2 linked regions of the Paenarthrobacter nicotinovorans genome follow. The protein of the gene in region 1 binds, or shares a complex with, the protein of each later gene. Links are inferred from orthologs where the notes say so. Each region holds a gene or a part of one and is shown in the gene's direction. Other genes may lie near its edges.

Evidence for each region.
Region 2: the proteins of JMY29_RS07925 (region 1) and smc are in contact, whole or in part, in a crystal structure (PDB 3ZGX), measured with the Bacillus subtilis proteins. The link is inferred for Paenarthrobacter nicotinovorans from one-to-one orthologs.

The regions. Positions count from the first base shown.
Region 1 is NZ_CP089293.1:1,693,751-1,704,301, forward strand. Bases 4,849-7,745 are described here. They hold JMY29_RS07925 (segregation and condensation protein A), read left to right. Parts: upstream 4,849-5,803; coding sequence 5,804-6,688; downstream 6,689-7,745. Other genes in these bases: JMY29_RS07920 (ParA family protein), read left to right, coding at 4,898-5,797; scpB (SMC-Scp complex subunit ScpB), read left to right, coding at 6,681-7,337; JMY29_RS07935 (pseudouridine synthase), read left to right, coding at 7,490-7,745. Outside these bases: JMY29_RS07895 (MmgE/PrpD family protein), read right to left, coding at 1-64; JMY29_RS07900 (GntR family transcriptional regulator), read right to left, coding at 87-728; JMY29_RS07905 (response regulator), read right to left, coding at 802-1,515; JMY29_RS07910 (sensor histidine kinase), read right to left, coding at 1,512-3,158; JMY29_RS07915 (C4-dicarboxylate transporter DctA), read left to right, coding at 3,297-4,643; more of JMY29_RS07935, read left to right, coding at 7,746-8,704; JMY29_RS07940 (prephenate dehydrogenase), read left to right, coding at 8,708-9,814; cmk ((d)CMP kinase), read left to right, coding at 9,814-10,527; JMY29_RS07950 (lysophospholipid acyltransferase family protein), read left to right, coding at 10,517-10,551. UniProt on the Bacillus subtilis protein: Participates in chromosomal partition during cell division. May act via the formation of a condensin-like complex containing Smc and ScpB that pull DNA away from mid-cell into both cell halves.
Region 2 is NZ_CP089293.1:2,504,040-2,515,797, reverse strand. Bases 3,809-7,912 are described here. They hold smc (chromosome segregation protein SMC), read left to right. Parts: upstream 3,809-4,133; coding sequence 4,134-7,712; downstream 7,713-7,912. Other genes in these bases: ftsY (signal recognition particle-docking protein FtsY), read left to right, coding at 7,733-7,912. Outside these bases: JMY29_RS11730 (DUF4082 domain-containing protein), read right to left, coding at 1-3,785; more of ftsY, read left to right, coding at 7,913-8,938; JMY29_RS11715 (MFS transporter), read right to left, coding at 9,035-10,255; JMY29_RS11710 (ammonium transporter), read left to right, coding at 10,518-11,758. UniProt on the Bacillus subtilis protein: Required for chromosome condensation and partitioning.

The DNA.
Region 1 (10,551 bases):
GCTGCTCCTCCCGGGGAAGGTTCTCCTCGGACTTGTAAACACGGACGTGGTTGGACTTGACCATGGTGCTCCTTCTGGTGGGACGTTCAGCCGGCTGAATGAGCGGCTTTGAGGTGGGTGAGACTGCGGTGCAGGTGGACCATCGTGGCGGCTTCGGCCAGGCGCGGGTTGGCGACGGCGATTGCTTCGGCGATGGCGGCATGTTCGGCGGCCGCTGCTTGGAGCCTGGCGGTGTCGTCGGCGGCCAGGCGGCGGACGCGGGCAAGGTGGACGCGGAGGCTTCGCATGGCGTTGGCCATGTACACATTGGAGATCGCGGCGTCGATGGCTTCGTCCAAACGGCTCACCAGGGCGTAGTACTCGTGCCTGGCGGGATCGTCGTCGCCCAGCAGCGTGGGAGCCAGCAGCAGTTCTGCGTGCAGTTCCGCGAACACTCCGGGTTCGCCGCGTTGCGCGGCGAGGGAAGCGGCCCTTACCTCCAGGGTTTCGCGCAGTTCGAACAGTTCGTCGATGCTGTCCAGCGAGATATCGGTGACGACGACGCCGCGGCCGCCCGCCGCCGTCGTCAGACCTTCCGCGGTGAGTCGCCCCAGCGCTTCCCTGACGGGAGTGCGCGAGACCCCAAGGCGTTCGGACTGCTCGACCTCAGCGAGGACGGTGCCGGGGCGGAGGCGCCACTCGAGAATGTCTTCCCGGAGGGCCCTGTAAGCCCGATCACTGGCGCGCATGACCTCAGTGTATACATTGAGGACGAGCTACGCCAGCAATAGGGCTATAGAGCGATGCTTTGTATACATTCATTCAATTGCGGTTCCAGCCATACTCGTTCTCCGGTCGGCCAGGAGTGCCGTACCGCGGTGCCCGGGTGACCGTTCCGGCGTCGGCCAAGTACTCCAGATACCTGCGGGCGGTCACCCTGGACATTCCCAGCGCGTCCATGACTTCACTCGCGGAAATGGGATCCTCGCGCCCCCGCACCAGTTCCTTGACCGCTTCGAGCGTGGACCCGGACAGACCCTTGGGCAGCGGCAGTTCCGTCGGGGCACGGAGGCTCGCGAACGCCTGGTCAACGTCGCTCTGTGACGCGCCGGCTTTGGAAATCCCGGACAGTGAACCCGCCAACTGTTCGCGGAATGTCCGATAGCTGCGCAGCTTGTCCGCGAAGGTGGCGTACGTGAACGGTTTAATGAGGTACTGCACGACGCCGATGGATACGGCACTGCGGACAATGTTCAGTTCACGGACGGCCGTGATGGCGATGATGTCGGCGAAGACACCTGCTGAGCGCATGCGGCGGGCGACGTCCAGCCCATGCAAGTCCGGGAGGTTCATGTCCAGCAGGACCAGATCCACGGGGGAGCCTGATGCTGCGAACTCACCCAGGATGCGGAGGGCCGATTGTCCGTCTGGCGCTGTTCCCACCAGGGTGAATCCGTCCAGGCGGCCGATGTAGACGGAGTGGGCATCCGAAGCGATCGGCTCGTCCTCTACAACCAGGACGCGGATGTCTGTCATGCCTTCTCTTCCTCGGGAACCGGCGAAGGCAGCACAACATGGAACTGTGCACCGCCGGGATTGCTGATGGTCATCGTACCGTTCAGCCGCTGGACGGCCTGCCGCACCAGGGCAAGACCCACCCCCCGGCCGTGCGCTCCACGGGAGTTTCCCTCCGACGACTTGGTGCTGAATCCGTACTGCAGGACGTCGTCGATCGATTCAGGGTCGATGCCGGCGCCCGAATCGCGCACGGTGAATTCGACAGCGGCAGGACCGGCGTCCACGTCCATTTCCACTTGGCGGGGGAAATCCCCGGCTGCCGCGGCATCGATCGCATTGTCCAGCAGGTTACCCAGGATGGTGACGAGGTCCTGGATTTCCAGCCCCCGGACACCGCCACTCCCTGATGTCCGGACAATCAGTTCCACGCCGCGCTCATGAGCTTCGGCGGCCTTGCCCATCACCAGAGCGCTCATGACGGGTTCATCCACCGAGGCCACCATGTCATCGGTGAGTTGTTGGCTGAGTTCCAGGTCCTTGGTGGCGAAGTCCAGGGCCTGCGGTGTCCGGCCCAGTTCCAGCAAGGAGACGATCATGTGGAGGCGGTTGGCGTGTTCGTGGGTCTGGGCGCGCAGAGCATCGGAGAGGGTTTTCATGGTCTGCAGCTCCGTGCCCAGGGATTCGATTTCCGTGCGGTCCCTGATGGTGGCCACTGTCCCATACACCGCCGGTTTCTGGCGGCTGCGCGCGGGAACCGGTCCGACCGCCGGAGCCTGGTTGATCACCAGGATGCGGGAGCCGGTGAGGTGGATTTCGTCATGGGCGGCCCTGCCGGATTCGAACAGTGCCCGCAGGCTGCCGTCGATCGGCAGCTCCGCCAGCTTTGGCGCCGCCGTTGGTGACCTGTCGGCGTCGGAAGGCTCCAAACCCAGGAGTTCGGCTGCCTGGTCGTTGTACATCACGGCCTTGCCGTGGGTGTCGATGAGAATCAGGCCCTCGCGTACTGAGTGCAGGACCGATTCGTAGTAGGCGAAGAGCTGTGCCAGCTGTTCCGGCCCCCAACCGCGGGTGACCGAGCGGAGGTAGCGGCCCAGCAGCCAGGCAGCAAAAGACCCGAATGCCAGCACCACCAAGGCAATGCTGCCAATGACGCCCAACCGCTCGGCAACGTCGGTGTCCACCGTGCGGACCGTGACCCCTGCGGCAACCAAAGCCTTGATGGATCCGTCCGGTGCCCTGACCGGTGCAATGGTACGGACCGAAGGCCCCAGCGTTCCCGCAGTGACTTCAGTGAAGGTCTCTCCGCGCAGGGCAGGCTCGATCGTCCCGATGTAAGGCTTGCCCAGCTCTTCGGCCCGGGGATGGGTCCACCGCGTCCGGTCCGGAGCCATGATCGTAATGAAGTCCGCATCGGCATCGTGCATGACCTTCAGGGCATACGGCTGGAGCGTCTCTGACGGGTTGGCAGTGGCGGCCGCCTCCAGCACGAGGGGGTTGTTGGCAATCGACGTGGACAGGGCAAGCATCCGCCCGCCGGCGTTGTCATACGCCCGGTCCCTGGCTTCCAGCACCGAAAAGGTCCCGAAGACCGCCGTCATCACCAGGACGAACAGCAAGTTCGCAACAAACAACCGCCGGGCAATGCTCCAGCTGTGAAACACATGGACCTCCATGACCAATATGACCGCAACGGTGATGTATGTCACCAGCGGCTCAATGATGGATATCACACAAGGGCAGCGGATTGGACATCAGTGCAGGACCGCAGCGCCTTACACAGTATCCAGAAGGAGAATCCCATGACCTCTCAACGAGGAGAGTCGGCAGTAGCTGCCAAAAGTGGACGCAAGGGGCTCGACAAGTCGCACTACCTGTACATCGCGGTCATCCTGGCCGTAGTGCTTGGCGCTGTCGTCGGCCTGATGTTCCCTGAGGTCGGAAAGTCACTCAAACCGCTGGGTGATGGCTTCATCAAACTCATCAAGATGATGATCGCCCCCGTGATCTTCTGCACCATTGTCCTTGGCATCGGCTCCATCGCCAAGGCCGCAACCGTCGGCAAGGTCGGCGGGCTCGCTTTGGGGTACTTCGTGGCGATGTCGACGTTCGCGCTCGCCATCGGCTTGGTGGTCGGCAACCTCATCCACCCGGGTGAGGGACTCAAGCTGACGCCGTACGATCCCAACAAGAAGGCGGCGACGGACAGCACCGTTGACTTCCTCCTCGGCATCATTCCGGGCGACATCCCCGTCCTGCCCACCCTGCTTGCTGCAATCCTGGTCGGCTTCGCGCTGCAGAAGATGGGCAAGCAAGGCCAGCCCATCCTCAATGCCATCGGCCACGGTCAGCGACTCGTGTTCCGCATCCTCATCATGATCATGTGGCTGGCCCCGGTAGGTGCGTTCGGTGCGATTGCCGCCGTCGTCGGTGCGACGGGTGCCCAGGCCATCCTGAGCATGTTCACCCTGATGCTGGCCTTCTACATCACCTGCGCCCTGTTCATTGTGGTGATCCTCGGTACGTTGCTCCGCGCCGTGGCCGGCGTGAACATCTTCCGCCTCATGAAGTACCTGGCCCGCGAATACCTGTTGATCTTCTCCACGTCGTCCTCCGAAGCGGCTCTTCCCCGCCTCATCGCCAAGATGGAACACCTGGGTGTTTCCAAGCCGGTCGTTGGCGTCACCGTTCCCACGGGCTACTCCTTCAACCTGGACGGCACGGCCATCTACTTGACCATGGCCTCCCTCTTCGTGGCCAACGCCATGGGTACGCCGCTTGACCTCGGTGCGCAGATCTCGCTGCTGGTCTTCATGATCATTGCCTCCAAGGGAGCCGCAGGCGTGACGGGTGCCGGACTGGCGACCCTGGCGGCCGGTCTCCAGGCGCACAAGCCCGAACTCCTGGGCGGGGTAGGCATGATCGTTGGCATCGACCGCTTCATGTCGGAGGCCCGCGCTCTGACCAACTTCACCGGCAACGCTGTGGCCACCGTCCTCATCGGTACCTGGGTCAAGGAAATCGACAACGGCCAGGTCGAGCGGGTCCTCTCCGGAAGCGAGCCCTTCGACGAGCAGACGATGATGGCCCATGGCGAAGAAGACGTGGTTGTCGCCGAAGCCGAAACCCGCGGCAAGGCTGTCGTCTAACAGCCAAGTCCCGGAACAGAACAGCAACGCCGAAGGCCGGCACCATCCAGGTGCCGGCCTTCGGCGTTTTCCAATACCCGGCCAGGCTCCCGGATCCCAACCTTCGACCTCAACTAGAGGGTCAAGGCTCAAACAACGGACAAAGTCAAGTTCCCCGGATTACCGTGTCGGGACATGTAGCCTAAGGGGGTAGTAGCGCTGCAGCCGGGGGTACAGCGGCAGGGAAGATCGTCGTCGAAAGAGTGGTTAGATACGTGAGCATCGAACGGGGAACAGCTACGCTGGAAGGCACCGAGCTCGATCTGGAAGACGCCGTCATGGGGCCTACGGGCCGCCCTTACCGCGAATTCCCGGAACCTGCACCCCTTGCCTCCCACGGGCCGGCGCGAGTCATCGCCATGGTCAATCAGAAGGGTGGGGTCGGTAAAACGACGTCCACCATCAACCTTGCAGCAGCGCTCGCAGAGTACGGCCGGCGGGTCCTGTTGGTGGACTTTGACCCCCAGGGCGCTTTGTCGGCAGGCCTGGGCGCCAATCCGCATGAACTCGACCTCACTGTCTACAACGTCCTGATGGACCGCAAGGTCAATATCCGTGACGCCATCCAGCAGACCGGGGTGGAGGGCGTGGATCTCCTTCCTGCCAACATCGACCTCTCTGCTGCTGAAGTGCAGCTCGTCAATGAGGTAGCCCGGGAACAGGTCCTTGACCGCGCCCTCAAGAACGTCGAAGACGACTACGACGTCGTGCTCATTGACTGCCAGCCCTCTTTGGGTCTTCTGACCGTCAACGCGCTCACGGCAGCCCACGGCGTCATCATCCCTTTGATCTGCGAATTCTTCGCCCTGCGCGCCGTGGCCCTGCTTGTCGAGACCATTGAGAAAGTCCAGGACCGCCTCAACCCGCGCCTGCAGGTGGACGGCGTCCTGGCCACGATGTACGACGCCCGGACCCTGCACAGCCGTGAAGTCATCTCCCGCCTGGTGGAAGCCTTCGGAGACAAAGTCTTCGAGACCGTCATCAAACGCTCCATCAAATTCGCCGACGCCACGGTGGCGGCGGAGCCCATCACGAGCTACGCCGGCAACCACATCGGTGCCGACGCCTACCGCCGCCTTGCCAAGGAACTGATTTCGCGCGGCGGCGCGCCGTAACCGACGGTGGCACCGTCACTCGCCCCGGCATCGGAAGCGATCGCCGAACGGGAAGCACCCGACGCCGATACCTCCGCAGCTCCCAAAGCGGGCTTTGAGGTCCGGCTGGCCAACTTCACCGGCCCCTTCGACCTCCTGCTGGGACTGATTTCCAAGCACAAGCTGGACATCACCGAAGTGGCTTTGGCTACCGTCACCGATGAGTTCATCAAGTACATCCGCCGCCTCCAGGAACTGGGGGAGGACTGGGCGCTGGACGAAGCCAGCGAATTCCTGGTGATCGCAGCAACCCTGCTTGACCTCAAAGCCGCCCGCCTCCTGCCCGCAGGAGAAGTGGAGGATGCCGAGGACATTGCCTTGCTGGAGGCAAGGGACCTCTTGTTCGCCCGTCTGCTGCAGTACAAGGCCTTCAAGCAAATCGCCGGAATCATGGGTGAAACGCTGGAGCAGGAAGCCATGCGGTACCCGCGCCAAGTGGCTCTTGAGGCTCACTTCGCCGCGCTGCTTCCGGAACTCGTGTGGCGGCACACCCCTGAACAATTCGGTGAACTGGCGGCCAAAGCGCTCAAGCCCAAGGACTCGACTCCGGAAGAGGTGGGTTTGGGCCACCTGCACGCCCCGCCGGTGAGCGTCAAGGAGCAGGCGGCGATCATCGGCCATCGCCTGAAGCTGGGTGCCCCGCTGTCCTTCCAGACGCTGATTGCCGATGCCGAAACCACCTTGGTGGTGGTGGCCCGGTTCCTGGCGTTGCTGGAGATGTTCCGGGATCGCGTGATCGCATTCGAACAGCCGGAGCCGCTGGCAGAGCTGACGGTGCGGTGGACCGGCGACGACGCCGAATGGGACAGCTCAAGGCTGAGTGAAGAATACGAGGCAGGTATCAATGAGTGAACAAGAAGCGGTCCAGGATGGGCTTGCGGAGCTGGAGGCTTTGCCCGGCGGAGCCCGCGCTGCGCTGGAGGCCGTGCTCATGGTCATCGACCAGCCGGCAACCTCCGAAGAGCTGGCCGCCGGACTCAACGTAACGGTCGCCGTCGTCGAGGATTTGCTGGAGGACCTGCGGCGGGAGTATAGCGGCTATACTGTTAAAGCCCCGGACGTGGATGCTGTCGGCTTTGCCGTTGCCAGCACTGCACCCCGGGGTTTTGAATTGCGGAACGTCGCTGGAGGGTGGCGGATCTATTCACGGTCGGATTTCGCCGACATCGTGGGAAGGTTCGTCCTCGAGGGGCAGACCACCAGGCTTACTCAGGCAGCACTTGAAACCCTGGCGGTTATTGCTTACAGGCAACCGGTCTCCAGGGCCCGGGTGTCCGCCATTCGCGGCGTTAACGTCGATTCCGTGGTCAGGACCCTTACGCAGAGGGGCTTGATCGAGGACTCCGGAACGGATCCCGAATCCGGGGCTGTCCTGTATCGGACAACCTCGTACTTCCTGGAACGGATGGGCATTGGATCGGTGGCCGAATTGCCACAGCTCTCGCCGCACCTTCCGGGTTTGGAAGGGATCGACGAATACTACGACGCAAGCCGGATGTAGCCACGGGCTCCAACAGGCTGTGCGACACAACTTCATACTGAATTTCGGCACCTTATATAGGTGCACAGCGACAAGGGGCAGACGATGTCTGCCCGGCTGGCTAGTGTTGATTGCAGCACACAATGCCGGCCATTACTACACAAGGACGGGTCATGACACAGGCGGGACGCCAGAGTTCACCACGTAACGGTTCGGGGCGCAACAGCTCCGGACGCAATGAGGCCAAGGGAGGCGGCACTGGCCGCTCCAACGCCGGCGGCTTCTCCGGCCGCGGCGGAAGCGCCGGCGCTGGAAAGCGCAACTTCACCCAGGGCGAGGGTCGCCCCTTCAAGGCTTCGAAGCCGCGCGAAGCGGCCCCCTTCGATCCCGACAACCCCACAACGGCCGGCGATTACGACCGCGGCCAGGCCGCACGGCCTGCCAAGCCGTTCCGCAAGCCCGGCTCCAACAAGCCCGGCTTCGGCAAGGCACCCGGCACGCCCGGCGCTTTGAAGCCCAAGGCCAAGCCGGCCCGGCAATACGGTTCCAAGGCCTTCGGCAGCGAACGGTTCGGCCAGAACCTTGGCCCCGTGCGCAAGCCGGGCCGCAACCGCGGGCCCCGCCAAGAGGTCCCGCAGTCGGACCTTCACGATGCCGACGGCGTACGCCTGCAGAAGGTCATGGCCCAGGCCGGAGTTGCTTCCCGTCGCGTCTGTGAGGAAATGATCCTCGAAGGCCGCGTTGAAGTAGACGGCGTGGTCACCACCGAGCTCGGAATGCGCGTGGACCCTGCAACGGCAGTCATCCACGTGGACGGTATCCGTATCCAGCTGGACGAGACCCTCGTCTACATGGTGTTCAACAAGCCCAAGGGCGTTGTCTCCACCATGGAAGACCCCGAGGGCCGCCCCTGCATCAGCGACTTCCTCAAGAACAGCAAGAACAAGGGCGAACGCCTGTTCCACGTAGGACGCCTCGACGTCGCCACCGAAGGACTGCTTCTGCTGACGAACGACGGCGAGCTCGCCAACCGTCTGACCCACCCTTCCTACGAGGTACCCAAGACGTACCTGGTCCAGGTGCGTGGCCCCTTCCCGCAAGGAGTCGGCGCCAAGCTGAAGAGCGGCGTTGAGCTTGAAGACGGCGTAGCAGCAGTGGACTCCTTCCGGCTGGTGGACTCCACTCCGGGCCACGTCCTGATCGAGGTTGTCCTCCACTCCGGTAAGAACCGCATTGTGCGCCGCATGTTCGACGCCGTCGGCTTCCCGGTAGAACGGCTTGTCCGGGTCAAGGTTGGTCCCATCGGCCTGGGTGACCAGCGCCAGGGCAGCATCCGCAACCTCGGCAGGCAGGAAGTCGGACACCTCCTGGCATCTGTGGGGCTCTAGGGCATGTCGGCATTCGGTACGCACGGCCGGGGCCATCTTGATGGCCCGGTCGTCGTTCTCGGTACAGGCCTGCTGGGGGCCAGCATTGGCCTCGGGCTGCGCGGACGCGGGGTCCCGGTCTTTCTTTTCGATCCTTCGCCCACCAACCAGGCGGTTGCGGTGGACATCGGTGCAGGCCGTCCTTTGTCTGAGCTGGATGAAGTACCCCAACTGGTAGTCGTTGCTGCCCCGCCTGACGTGACGGCCGACGTCGTGCAAAAAGCGCTGGGGGACTACCCGTCCGCCGTCGTCGTCGACATCGCGAGCGTCAAGGCAACCATCCTGGCGCAGCTGCGCGAACGCGGAGTTGATCTCTCCCGGTACGTGGGGACACACCCCATGGCCGGGCGCGAGAAGTCCGGTCCCGTTGCAGCAAGGGGGGAACTCTTCACGTCCATGCCGTGGGTCGTTTGCCCTTCCGAGGAGACCTCGGCAGCGGCCGTCCAGGTAGCGCGTTCGCTCGCCGGAGATCTTGGGGCGATTGTCTCCCAGTTCACCGCGGACGAGCACGATGAAGCCGTTGCCTTGGTGTCGCATCTGCCGCAGATCATGTCATCCCTGCTGGCCAGCCGCTTGCAGGGTACGCCACTGCATGCCCTCTCCTTGGCCGGGAACGGGCTCCGGGACACCACCCGGATTGCCGCCAGTGATCCAACCCTCTGGGTGCAGATCCTGGGAGGCAACGCAGACAAGGTGGTGTCCATCCTGCACGGTGTGCGGGAGGACCTGAACCGGCTGATCGGCACGTTGGAAGCACCGTCCGCGCCGGGCGCCAGGCTCGACCTCGCCCAACTGATCAGCGAAGGCAACGCCGGCCAGGCAAGGATTCCAGGCAAACACGGCGGACCACCGCAGGCCTACTCGTGGCTCACCATCCTGGTGGACGACAAGCCAGGCCAGATCGCACGTCTCCTGACCGAGATCGGTGAAATCGGCGTGAACCTTGAAGACCTTCGGCTCGACCATTCGTCCGGTCAGAACGTGGGCATGGTGGAGCTCTCCGTGCTTCCCAGCAAGCATGACCTCCTTGTTGAAGCTTTGACCGACCGTGGATGGCGGGTACTCCAGTAATGACACGTGAATTCTTTGGCCCCGAGACGGTCGCCCGCCCCGGCAAGCCCTTGGTGATTGCGATCGACGGCCCTTCGGGTTCCGGAAAATCGAGCGTCAGCAAGGAAGTGGCCCGCCGCTTGAAGCTGGCTTACCTGGATACGGGTGCGATGTACCGCGCCTTGACCTGGTACTGCCTCAAAACAGGAGTGGACCTGCAGGACGGCGCCGCTGTGGAACATGCCTCCAAAACCATGCCCTTGGAAGTCAGCACCAGTACTGCCAAGGAATATGTGGCCGTTGACGGCACCGACATCACCGATGAGATCCGGGAACCCCTGATTTCGTCCTCCGTCAGTGCCGTGGCGACAACCCTCGGCGCACGCACCGAATTGATCCGCCGGCAGCGAGAGCTGATCGACCAGCACCACCACCGCATGGTGGTGGAAGGGCGGGACATAACCACTGTCGTCGTCCCCAATGCCGAGGTCCGTATGCTCCTGACCGCCAGTGAGGAAGCCAGGCTCCGGCGTCGTGGAATCCAGTTGGGTGGCACGCAGAGCAAAGAGCAGCTCGCGGCCCAGGTGATCCAGCGCGATGCCAAGGACTCCACGGTGGTGAACTTCACCCAGGCTGCCGACGGCGTTGTGACGCTAGATTCTTCCGACCTCAACTTCGAGGAAACCGTCGACACCGCCCTGGCAATCGTCAGCAAGGTCATCTATGGCGACTAGCAATCAACTCCCGGCAGCGTGGAC
Region 2 (11,758 bases), 810 kb from region 1 along the record:
TTGTAGGCAGCTACATACTCGGTGTCCGCCTGGATGTTCACGGGCTGGCTGAACGTAGCAGTCTGCCAGCCGGTACTGGATTCGTTCGTGAACGTCACGGTCGCCAGGACCTGGCCGCCCACCGTGTAGAGGTATCCGGTGTGGGTCCCGGTGTTGCCGGCCGACTTGTAGAAGCGCACACCGGTCACCTGGCCCGCAGTGTCGCTGGTGAAGCGGACACCCAAGGTCAAGGGCACGCCATCATCTACTTCGAGGGTCGTTGGCGTCACCGTGTCCTCGTACAGGGTGCACGGGCACGAACCGGGTGTGCCCGCGGCCTGTACTGTGGTGAACTGCCACGTCCCACCGGATGACATTGGTTGTCCGGAAACAGCCGTAGCAGTCACGGTGGCCGTGTAGGAAGTAGCCGCCGCCAAAGGTGCCGAGGGCGTGAAGGTCACCTTGCGGGTGTTGCTGTCATAGACAGTGGTCCCGGCAACGGCGGCACCTGCGGCCGTCTTGAGTGACAGAGCGACGCTTGAGGACACGGCTGCTTCCGAAAGAACCGCGCTGACCGTTGTGTTGAGCGGAACGCTCGAGGCGTTCGGAATGGGGGAGTGGCCACCAACGGTGAACGGAGGCGCCGAGACCACCACCACTACGTCCACCAGGTAACTGGTGGAGGACCTCGAAGCAGGGAAGTCCCCGCTGTAGCTGTAGGCCCCCGCGTCCGACACAGTCCGCAACGGTCCAACGCTCAGTCCGGCCCCAAAGCCATTGGCGGTTGCCGAATATGCGCCCGTGGTTGACTTGTAGCTAGCTATGTACTCGGTATTGGCAGCCATTTGGACCGGCTGGCTGAACATGGCCGTCTGCCACCCGGAACTGCTCTCATTGGCAAAGGTGACCGTTGCCAGCTGCTGCCCGCCCGCTGTGTAGAGCGCGCCTGTATGGGTGCCGGTGTTGCCGGCTGACTTGTAGAAGCGGACCCCGGTCACCTGACCGGCGGAGACACTGGTGAACCGTACTCCCAAGGTCAGCGGGACTCCGTCCTGGATTTCCGCGATGCCGGGAGTGACGGAGTCGTCATAGAGGCTGCACGGGCACGATCCCGGCACGGACGCCGTGGCAGCGGTGGTGAAGGTCCACGTGCCGCCCGAGGTGACCTGGCCTCCCGTGCTGTCAGTGCCTGACAACGTTGCCGTGTACACGGTGCTGAAGGCCAGCTGGGATGCCGGAGTGAACGTTGCCTTGCGCGTGGTCGCGTCATAGCTCGTAGTGCCCGTTACCGTTCCGGCAGAAGACTTCAGGACCAGCTGGACGCTGGCTGGGGTCACTGGCTTGGAGAAGGAGGCGCTGACCTTGGTGGTCACGGGGACGCTGGACGATGACGGAATGGGGGACTGCCCGGACACCGTCAGCGGCGAAGTATCCACGGTGCTGAAAACTGCATCAACGAAGTAGTTGCCACCGTTGAAACTGGTGGTCGGGAAGCCTTGCGAGGTGTTGTACACGCCCGCAGGCTCCGCCCCGAAACCACCGGTGACCTTCAACGGCGGATCATTGAATCCAAAGCTCGCCCACTGGTAGTCCTTGGTGGCATAGTGCCCCCTGGGTGCCCAGTACGAGACCGTGTACTTTTGGCCCGCGGAAACGGCTACCGGCTGGCTGAACAGCACGCTCTGCCAGCCCGAGGCGGTTTCATTGGCAAAAGTGGCGGTAGCCAGGCGGGTGCCGGTGGAGCTCCACAACGAACCCGTGTGGGTTCCGGTATTGGCCGAGCTCTTGTAGAACCGGACCCCCGTCACGAAGCCATTCACTGAGGGCGTGAACCGCAGGCCCATTTCGTAGGCTCCGCCGTCTCCGGAGTCGGTGATGGCAGGGACAGTTTGGCCAAAGACGCTGTAGGGTCCGGTGAGGCCAAGGTTCCTCGTAGCCACGGCTCCGATGTTGGCGCTGTCATCCACGGCCCGAACCTGGATCGCGGCGGTGTCCAGGCCCTTCTGGATGTAGGTGTAGGTCCAGGAAGCCTTGCCCTGGGCCGGGTGCCAGGTAGTACCGCCGTCGGTGGAAACCTCGACGCCGGCCACAACACCGCCGGTGTCCGTGGCAGTTCCGGTGACCGTCACGCTGCTTCCGTGCGCGATGGTTGCGCCGTTGGCTGGAGCGGTGATGGTCGCCGTGGGGCCGGTCAGATCCGAGCTCGCGCTCGCAGCAACAAGCCCGGCCGCGCGGGTTGCCGGCTGAACGCCCATGTCCGCAAACAAGTTCACTTGAGCCTGCCGCATGCGCATATCGGCAGCGGCGCCGTCGCCGTCGTGCTCCTGATCCAGGCCCCAGGTCCACTGGACGCTGCCGGCCGAGAAGACAAGAGCCCCGCTGGCCGCCCGGTACAGGGTGATGTGATGCGTGGTTGTGCCGGGCTTGACCGTATTTCCGTAATCCTGGAGGTACTCGCTGACGCTGCCGACTGTTGTGGACAGCTGGATCAGACCTGACGGCCGGAAACCGTTATCGAGGTCCTCGTCGGATTCATAGCCCACTGTGTGCGGCGCCAAGGCAGCAGTGGCACCTGCGGGCAGGGAAGCCAGTGAGGTATTGCGCCACAACCGCGACTTTCCTTCAGCGGCTGACACCGTCACTGGAAGGTCGGTGTAGTTGGACATATACAGCGTGCCCGTCAATCCGTTTTCGGGCAGACCACCGCCATTGGCCTGGGATGCGTAGCGCGGATCCCGCCATGTTCCGGTCCATTGGCTGGTGGGGTCGATCTTTCCGTTGCTCCACGTCTCCTTGTAGCAGGTCAAGGTGCGGCCCGCGGCGCCGTCCACGGAGGAGGGCTCGAACCGCGTACGCCAGTACATTTCATTGCCCGAAAGGAACTGGAGGTTGACGCCCGCGTCGCGGGCCGCAGTAACATTGGCCCTTTGGGGGCCGGACCAGTATTCGTCGTGGCCGACGGAAAGAAATACCTTGTGGTTCAGCAGCTCCGCACCATTGCGGTCAACGTCAAGGCCGCTGACGTAGCTGACGTCATAGCCGTTTTGTTCCAGGAACCGCACCATCGGATATTCGTTGGCGAAGTAGAAGTCCCGGCCTCCGATGCCGCCCCGGGTGTTCACGGGGCGGTTGTAGCTCACTTTGTAGGCGCGCCCGTTGACGGCCCCCTGGTAGAAGTCGGCGCCGCCATACGTGTTGTAGGCCTGCCAGGTCTGGTCCGCTGTTTGGAAAACGATCGATGAACGGTTTCCGTCGTTCCTGACGATGAAGGTGATGTGGCTCTGGCCGCCCGTATCCGGTCGAGTGAGAAGGGCGATATAGACCCCTGAGACCGCGGTCGCAGGTACCTGCCAGGTGGCCGAAACAGCCCAGGTACCGCAGTCATAGAGTTCGGTCGTCAGATCGTTCCTGCATGCGGGCTGCGTCTGGCGCAGGACCGATGGAGTGACGTCGGCAATCTTCCGTGCACCGTTGCCTCCATACCAGCCCGTGCGGTAGATCGCGATGGTGTAGCTGGGGGCCTTCGTGTCGATCTTGAAGCGGATGGGTTGTCCGGCGTTGACGCTGATCTCGGTGGAGAAACCCTGGATTGTGTCATCCCCGGCCCCGTCAATGTCCCATTCCGAGGGCGGGCTGCCCGGTTTGGAATTCTCACACGCCACAGCGTTCACTATGGGGTCGCAGGGGCCTGCCGCCACAGCCGCGGGGGCGGTCAGGGGCAGCAACGCTGCCACCATTGCCAGCACCAAAGTGAAGAGCAGCCCCTTGAGGGCCCGCTGAGGTGGGGTTACTGAAGGACCGGGCATGAGAACTCCTGGAGTGGTACGCCAATTGCTACGACGGGTCTGCGTCTTCACGCAGCCCCTGCTTGCCGCTCCCCAGCCAGGGTCAAACCAAGATCTTCAGTTATTGAAACCACGGTGCCTTGTGGACAGGCGTTCCTACTACGGGACCGGATCCAGCCAAAGCCGAACAGAAGTTCAAGCCGAGGCCGGATCACCGGAACGAATCCACCAAGTAACCCTTGGCAGGAGTGTAGGGGTGCGGCATCCCTGCCGCAAGGCTTTCCCGCTGCAGATCCGCGGATTTCACGTAAACGGCAGTAGATTTAGGGGGACACAAACACCCGGGCCACCCAGGAGAACCGAAGCGCCTTGCATTTGAAAAGTTTGACCGTCCGCGGATTCAAGTCGTTTGCGTCGGCCACGACGTTCGACTTCGAGCCCGGCGTCACTGCCGTCGTCGGTCCCAATGGATCCGGCAAATCCAACGTGGTGGATGCGCTGGCCTGGGTCATGGGCGAGCAGGGCGCAAAAACACTGCGCGGCGGAAAAATGGAAGACGTCATCTTCGCCGGAACCTCGGGCCGCCCGCCACTTGGCCGGGCCCATGTGTCGTTGACCATCGACAACGCGGACAACGCGCTTCCCATCGAGTACAGCGAAGTAACCATTTCCCGCACCCTCTTTCGCACCGGTGGTTCCGAATACGCCATCAACGGTGCGCCGTGCCGGCTGCTGGACATCCAGGAACTCCTCTCGGATTCCGGTCTCGGCCGGGAAATGCACGTGATCGTTGGCCAAGGCCAGCTGGACCGCGTGCTGCACGCTACGCCCGAAGACCGCCGGGGCTTCATCGAAGAAGCCGCGGGCATCCTCAAGCACCGGCGGCGCAAAGAAAAAACAGTGCGCAAGCTGGAGGCCATGCAGGCCAACCTGGCACGGCTCAGTGACCTCACCGCCGAAATCCGTCGACAACTGACCCCCTTGGGGAAACAGGCCGAAATCGCCCGCCGCGCACAAACCGTCCAGTTCGACGTACGCGACGCCCGCGCCCGTCTCCTTGCCGACGACCTCGTACAACTGACAACCACCCTGGAACAGGACGTCGCCGACGAAGCCGCGCTCAAGGAACGCCGCCAGGTAGTCGAAGCCGGGCTGGGCGTGGGACGGCGACGGCAAGCAGAGCTGGAACAGCACGCCGCAGAAGCAACTCCCCGCCTCAACGCCGCCCGCGATACCTGGTACCAGCTCTCCGCCGGCAGGGAGCGTCTGCGTTCGCTGGGTTCGCTGGCCGCTGAACGGCGGCGCCTGCTGGGCTCCTCCGAAACCGCACCCGAATCGGGGCGCGATCCGGAACACCTCGAGCGCCAGGCCGCCAGGGTCCGCGAGGAACAAGCAGCCCTGGAACACGACATCCTGGCAAAACAGGCCGCACTGCTTGAAGCCACCGTCGCCAAGGACGCAGCCGAAGCACTCGCAGCCGCCGAAGACAAACGCCTCACAGTCATGTTGCGAGCTGCAGCCGACCGCCGCGAGGGGCTTGCCCGTCTCGCCGGCCAGCTTGCTGCCGCACGGTCCCGGGCAGAGGCAGCCGAGGCCGAGCGCGGCAGGTTGCGGGAGTCGCAGGGGGCCGGAGATGAGCGGCGTAGAAAGGCGCAAAGCGAGTTCGCCGCCCTTGAAGCGCAAGTAGCCGGCGTCGAGGACGGCGAGGAAAGCCTGGATGCCGAATACGAGGAAGCAAGCGCGGCGCTGGACGGAGTACTTGCTGAAATTGAGGAACTCAAGGCTTCCGAGCGGGAGGCAGTCCGTGAGCGGGACGCCCTGACGGCCCGGCGGGATGCGCTTCAGCTCGGACTCAACCGCAAAGATGGCTCCGGGCACCTGCTGACGACCGAAGGAGTACTCGGTCCGCTGGCGGGTTTGATCAGCATCGAGCCCGGCTGCGAGGCCGCCATTGCCGCGGCCCTGGGCAGCGCCTCGGATGCCCTGGTGGTTGCCGGTGCCGACGCCGCCGTTGCGGCCTTGGGTCTGTTGAAGAAGGACGACGCCGGTCGTGCGGCGTTGCTCTTGGCCGGCGGTTTCGCCGAAGAAGGCGACGCCCGGACCGCCGTCGAACTGCCTGCGGGATGCCGCCGGGCTGTCGACGTCGTAAAAATAGCCGACCCGGCGGGCCACGGTGCCCTCGGACTCCTGGCCAATACCGTCGTGGTCGATGACCTCCGCACGGCGGCGGCGCTGGTCGCGGACTACCCTGAAGTGAAGGCAGTCACCACCGACGGTGACGTTTTTACCGCCGTGACCGTCCTTGGCGGCTCAGCCACCGCACCATCGCTTCTTGAAGTCCAGGCCGCAGTGGACGACGCCGATGCCCGCCTTCATGAGGTCACCGCCCGGCTGGAGCGTGGCCGTTTCGCCCTCGCCGGGGCCCAGGCCCGCCGCGCCGAAGCGCAGGACCGTGCCGATGCCGCACTGGAAAGACTGCATGAGTCCGACGCGCGGCTTGCTGCTGTCGCCGAACGCCTGGGCCACCTGAATTCTGTTCTGCGCAGCGCAGTGGGCGAAAGCGATCGTCTGGCGGCCTCCATGGCCAAGGCTGAAGCAAATATTGCGGAGGCGCAGCTGGATCTGGAAGTTGCTGCCGAGCGCCTTGCTGCCGCCCAGGAAGTCCCTGACGAGGAACCCTCCACCGACCAGCGGGATGAACTTGCCGCTGAGGCGAGGACGGCCCGCGCCCTGGAGACGGAAGCCCGGCTGGCGCTTCGCACTGCCGAAGAGCAACTTGGCGCGGTCAGCAACCGGGCTGCCTCCCTGGAGCGGGCTGCAGCCACCGAACGCCGTGCGCGTGAGGAGGCTGCACGACGGGCCCAGCGTCGCAGGGCACAGGCCCAGCGTGCTGCCGCTGTTGTTTCGGCGGTCGAACAGACTCTGCGCTACGTGGACGTCTCGGTGGAGGTGGCTGCCGATGAACGGGACCAGGCCGAGCAGAAACGCGAACTCCTTGAAAAAGAGCTTTCGGACGTCCGCTCGGGCAACGAGGCCCTGGCACGCGAGCTTGCCGAACTGACCGATTCGGTGCATCGGGATGAGATGGCACGGACACAACAGCGGCTGCGGATCGAGGCCTTGGAAAGCCGGGCAATCGAGGAACTGGGACTTTCCGCTGAGCAGCTCATTGCCGACTACGGCCCGGACCGGCCGGTTCCGCTTCCCGCCGGATCCACCACGGACAAATGGGCCGAACTGCGGGCCCCCGTCGACGAAAACGGCGAACCTGTGGTGGAAGGTGTTCCCTTTGTCCGGGCGGAGCAGGAGAAGCGGCTGAAGAAGGCCGAGCGCGAGCTGGCAGCCCTGGGCAAAGTGAACCCGCTGGCGCTCGAGGAGTTTGCAGCCCTGGAAGAGCGGCACCAGTTCCTGAGCTCGCAGTTGGAAGATCTCAAGTCCAGCCGGAAAGACCTGCTGGACATCATCAAAGAGGTGGACAAACGCGTCCAGCAGGTCTTCACGGAAGCTTTCGCGGACACCTCAGCCCAGTTCGACCACGTCTTTGCCAGGCTCTTCCCCGGTGGCGAGGGAAAGCTGGTTCTTACTGATCCGGATGACATGTTGACCACGGGCATCGAGGTAGAGGCCCGTCCCGCCGGGAAGAAGATCAAGAGGCTTTCACTGCTTTCAGGTGGTGAGCGCTCCCTGACTGCTGTCGCACTGCTGGTTGCCATCTTCAAGGCGAGGCCTTCACCGTTCTATGTCATGGACGAAGTCGAAGCGGCGCTGGATGACACCAACCTGGGCCGGCTCATCACCATCTTTGAAGAATTGCGGGAGTCCAGCCAGCTCATCGTGATCACCCACCAAAAGCGCACCATGGAAGTGGCCGATGCCCTCTACGGTGTGACGATGCGCGGTGATGGCGTGTCAACCGTCATCAGCCAGAGGCTCGGTGCCGGGGCTTAGCTTTATGAGAAGGTAGGGGAGTGAACGATTTCCTACCCATAATTCTGTCCATTCTCGCTGCGCTCGTAGTGGTCGGCGGACTCGTGCCGGTATTGATGAAGGCCCGCAAATCGGGCGCAAAATACCCCGGAACGCGAGATGCGAACGATCCTTTGCAGTCGTCGGCAGCAGGCGGCGGAACCCTTGTGGAGGACCGCCCGGATGCGGCTAAGGCACCGGCCCCGACCTTTGACGGAACAGTCGAAGGCACGGATGTTCCGGACGACGCCGCAGGGCTCGAAACCATCGCCATCGACACCCCGGCGCCGGTCGAAGGGCGCCTGACCCGCCTGCGCGCCCGCCTGGTCAAGTCCAACAACATCCTCGGCAAGGGCCTGCTGGCCTTGCTGTCCGGCGACAAGATCGACGAGAACGTCTGGGATGAGGTGGAGGAAACCCTTCTCCTGGCCGATCTCGGCACCGAGCCCACCATGCAGTTGGTTGATGCATTGCGTGAGCGTGTCAAAGTCCTGGGCACCCGCAGCCCCGAAGACGTCAAGGCGATGCTCAGGGAAGAGCTCATCAAGCTGGTTGATCCCGGGATGGACCGTTCACTGAACGTCGAACGCAAAGGCGACCGTCCCGCCGTCGTGCTTGTTGTCGGTGTGAACGGCGTCGGCAAGACCACCACCGTGGGCAAGCTGGCGCGTGTCCTGGTGGCCGAAGACAAGGACGTGCTGCTTGGTGCTGCTGACACCTTCCGTGCCGCCGCGGCTGAGCAGTTGGCCACGTGGGGACAGCGCGTGGGTGTGCCCACGGTCAAGTCCGACATCGACGGCGCGGACCCTGCCTCGGTTGCCTACGAGGCCGTGAAGGCAGGCATCGACCAGGAGGTCGATGTTGTCATGGTGGACACGGCAGGACGCCTGCAAAACAAGACCGGCCTCATGGATGAGCTGGGCAAGGTGAAGCGGGTCATCGAGAAGCTGGCGGAGGTGGACGAGGTCCTGCTGGTACTGGACGCCACTACCGGCCAGAACGGACTCAACCAGGCACGGGTTTTTGCTGAAGTGGTCAACATCACCGGCATCGTGCTGACCAAGCTCGACGGCACGGCCAAGGGCGGCATCGTTGTCGCCATCCAGAAGTCCCTCGGCGTTCCGGTGAAGCTGATCGGCCTGGGTGAAGGCCCGGACGACCTTGCACCCTTCGAAGCGGAAAGTTTCGTTGACGCACTGCTCAACTAAACAGCGAAATAGCTGAAGAGCTCCAGCCAAACAGAACTCCCACTGGACTGGCCGGCAGCAGTGGTTGACTCGAAACCGGGCAACCTCGGCCGCCGGTCAGTTCCTGGGTGTAAGGGGTTCCCTTGCGGGCAGCCACGCTGCCGCGGTGAGCAACAGCACCGCACCCGTCAGGCCGAACGCCCAGCCATAGCCCAAGCGGTCGGCGATCAGGCCGGCAACCACCGGGCCGATGATTGCGCCAGTATCGGCAGCCATCTGGAAGACGGCAAGCACCTTGCCGCCCGAGCGTCCCCTTCCAATGACATCGGCGACGGCGGCCTGCTGCGCCGGCCCCAGCAAGCCGGAGCCGAAGCCTGCTATGGCGGAGGCGATGAAGAAGGCAGCCAGATCCGTGGTGAGGCCGATGAGCCCTGTGGCCAGTCCAGTGATGACCAGGCCCGGGATCAGCAGGCGTTTTCGTCCCCAGGCATCTGCCAGGCGGCCGGAGAACGTCAGGGCAAGGGCATTTCCGACGGCGAACACGGCCAGTGCCCACGCAGCGGTTTCCGGACGTGAATCCAGGACGGCCACAGCAAAGAGCGGAATGGTAGCCATGCGGACGCCGAACGTCACCCAGCCGTTGCCGAAGCTGGAAAAAACCGCGGCGCGGTAGGCGGAGTCGGACAGCGCCTCTTTCAAAGCCATTGCGGGTGCCGGTCCCGCCTCCTGGGCGGCATTGCCGTCACCTCGGAGCATTGTCCGGACCACCAGGGCAGCAACAAGGAGCGCTCCGGCATAGGCCAGGAAGGGAACCCTCAGCCCGAAACCTGCCAGCAAGCCACCCACCACCGGCCCTAGGACGCTGCCAATCAGGAACGCCGAAGCATAGGCGCCGGATACCCTGCCACGCCGTTCCGGCGGTGCGAGCCGGATGAGCAGACCCATGGCCGCAACGGTAAACATCACCGAGCCGGCCCCGCCGAGTCCGCGGAAGATCAGCAGCTGCCAGTAGTCCTGGGCAAACGCGCAGGCCGCAGTGGAAACGGCAACGATCAAAAGGCCGGAGACGTACACGTTCCGTTCCCCGAACCGTCCGATTAAGGCCCCGCCCGCCGGTGCGAAGACCAGCCGCATGAAAGCGAAGATGCTCACGATCACGGCAGCCGCGGTGGCACCAACGTCGAAGGTCGTGGCGAATTGCGGCAGAACGGGAGCGACCAGCCCGAATCCCAAGGCGATCAGGAAGGCGGCAGCCAACATCACCTTGATGTCCCGAGGCAAGGGCGCCTTTTCCTGCCGGATCCTTGGAACTTTGGTGGATCGGGACGACTGGGTCATTCGGGGCTGGTCCTTCTGGTGGGTTTTTGGCACTTCTGCGCTGCGACGGGGTTGAGCTGGGCAATTCCTGTGAAGTCTGACGCCTGAAACATATCCGTAACATCGGAGATATGCACCATTTACGTTGGGGAGGTTGTTGTAACCGGCCCGCAATATAAATCCAGCGCAGGTGAAACACGGCGGCACAAAACTCTTAAGCAGGACGCAAAAGGCGTCAGGACAGCGGTTGAACCGCAGATCTAGCAAGAGAGGAACGTGCACCATGGAACTTACCGCAGGTCACGTATGGGTCATGGTGGCGGCGGCGCTTGTGCTGTTCATGACACCTGGTCTGGCATTTTTCTACGGCGGCATGACACGCGCCAAAGCAGCCCTGAACATGATGATGATGAGCTTCATCTCCATCGGTATCGTCGGTGTTGTATGGGTGCTGTGGGGCTCGTCAATGAGCTCCGGCGAAGGATTCCTGGAAATCGTCGGAAACCCGTTCGCCACCTTCGGCCTCGAAGGTATCAGTACACCCGACGGTCTGATCAAGGTCGGCTACGCTGCAACCTTCGCCATCATCACGGTGGCCCTCATCAGTGGTGCGATTGCGGACCGCGCCAAGTTTGGCGCCTGGAGCCTCTTCGTGCCCGTCTGGGTCACGCTCGTCTACGCCCCCTTGGCCTACATGGTGTGGGGTGGAGGACTGTTTGGTCCTGAAGGCGAGATCGGAAAGGCTCTTGGCCCGGCCATCGACTTCGCCGGCGGCACAGTGGTGCACATCAATGCCGGTGTTGCTGCGCTTGTTCTCGTCCTCATCATTGGCAACCGTCGGGGCTTCGGCAAGGATCCGAACCACCGCCCGCACAACATCCCGTTCGTCATGCTGGGTGCGGCAATCCTGTGGTTCGGCTGGTTCGGCTTCAACGGCGGTGCAGCAGCCTCGGCTGAGCAGGCCGGCCTGATCTGGATCAACACCCTCGCCGCTCCTGCCGCTGCCATGATTGGTTGGCTCGTCACCGAACGGATCCGCGATGGCCACCCGACCTCGCTCGGCGCAGCATCCGGTGTGGTTGCCGGCCTGGTTGCCATCACTCCGGCATGTGCAAACGTGAGCCCCGTAGGTGCCCTCGGCCTCGGTGTGGTTGCCGGTGTTGCCTCCGCCCTTGCCGTAGGCCTGAAGTTCCGCTGGGGCTTCGATGACTCCCTTGATGTGGTCGGCGTGCACTTGGTGTCCGGCATCATCGGTACCGTGGCAATCGGCTTCATCGCGACTCCGAGCGAAGGCGTCACGGCCGGCGGCCTGTTCTACGGTGGCGGTTTCACCCAACTGTGGGCACAGCTCGCAGCAGCCGGTGTAGCCATTGTCTTCTCGGCCATCATGACCGCCATCATCGCCTTCGCCATCCACAAGACCATGGGCTTCCGGGTCTCCACCGAACAGGAGAGCGTCGGCGTCGATCTCAGCCTTCACGCTGAGACGGCCTACGAGTTCGGCGTCAACGGCCACGGTGGCAG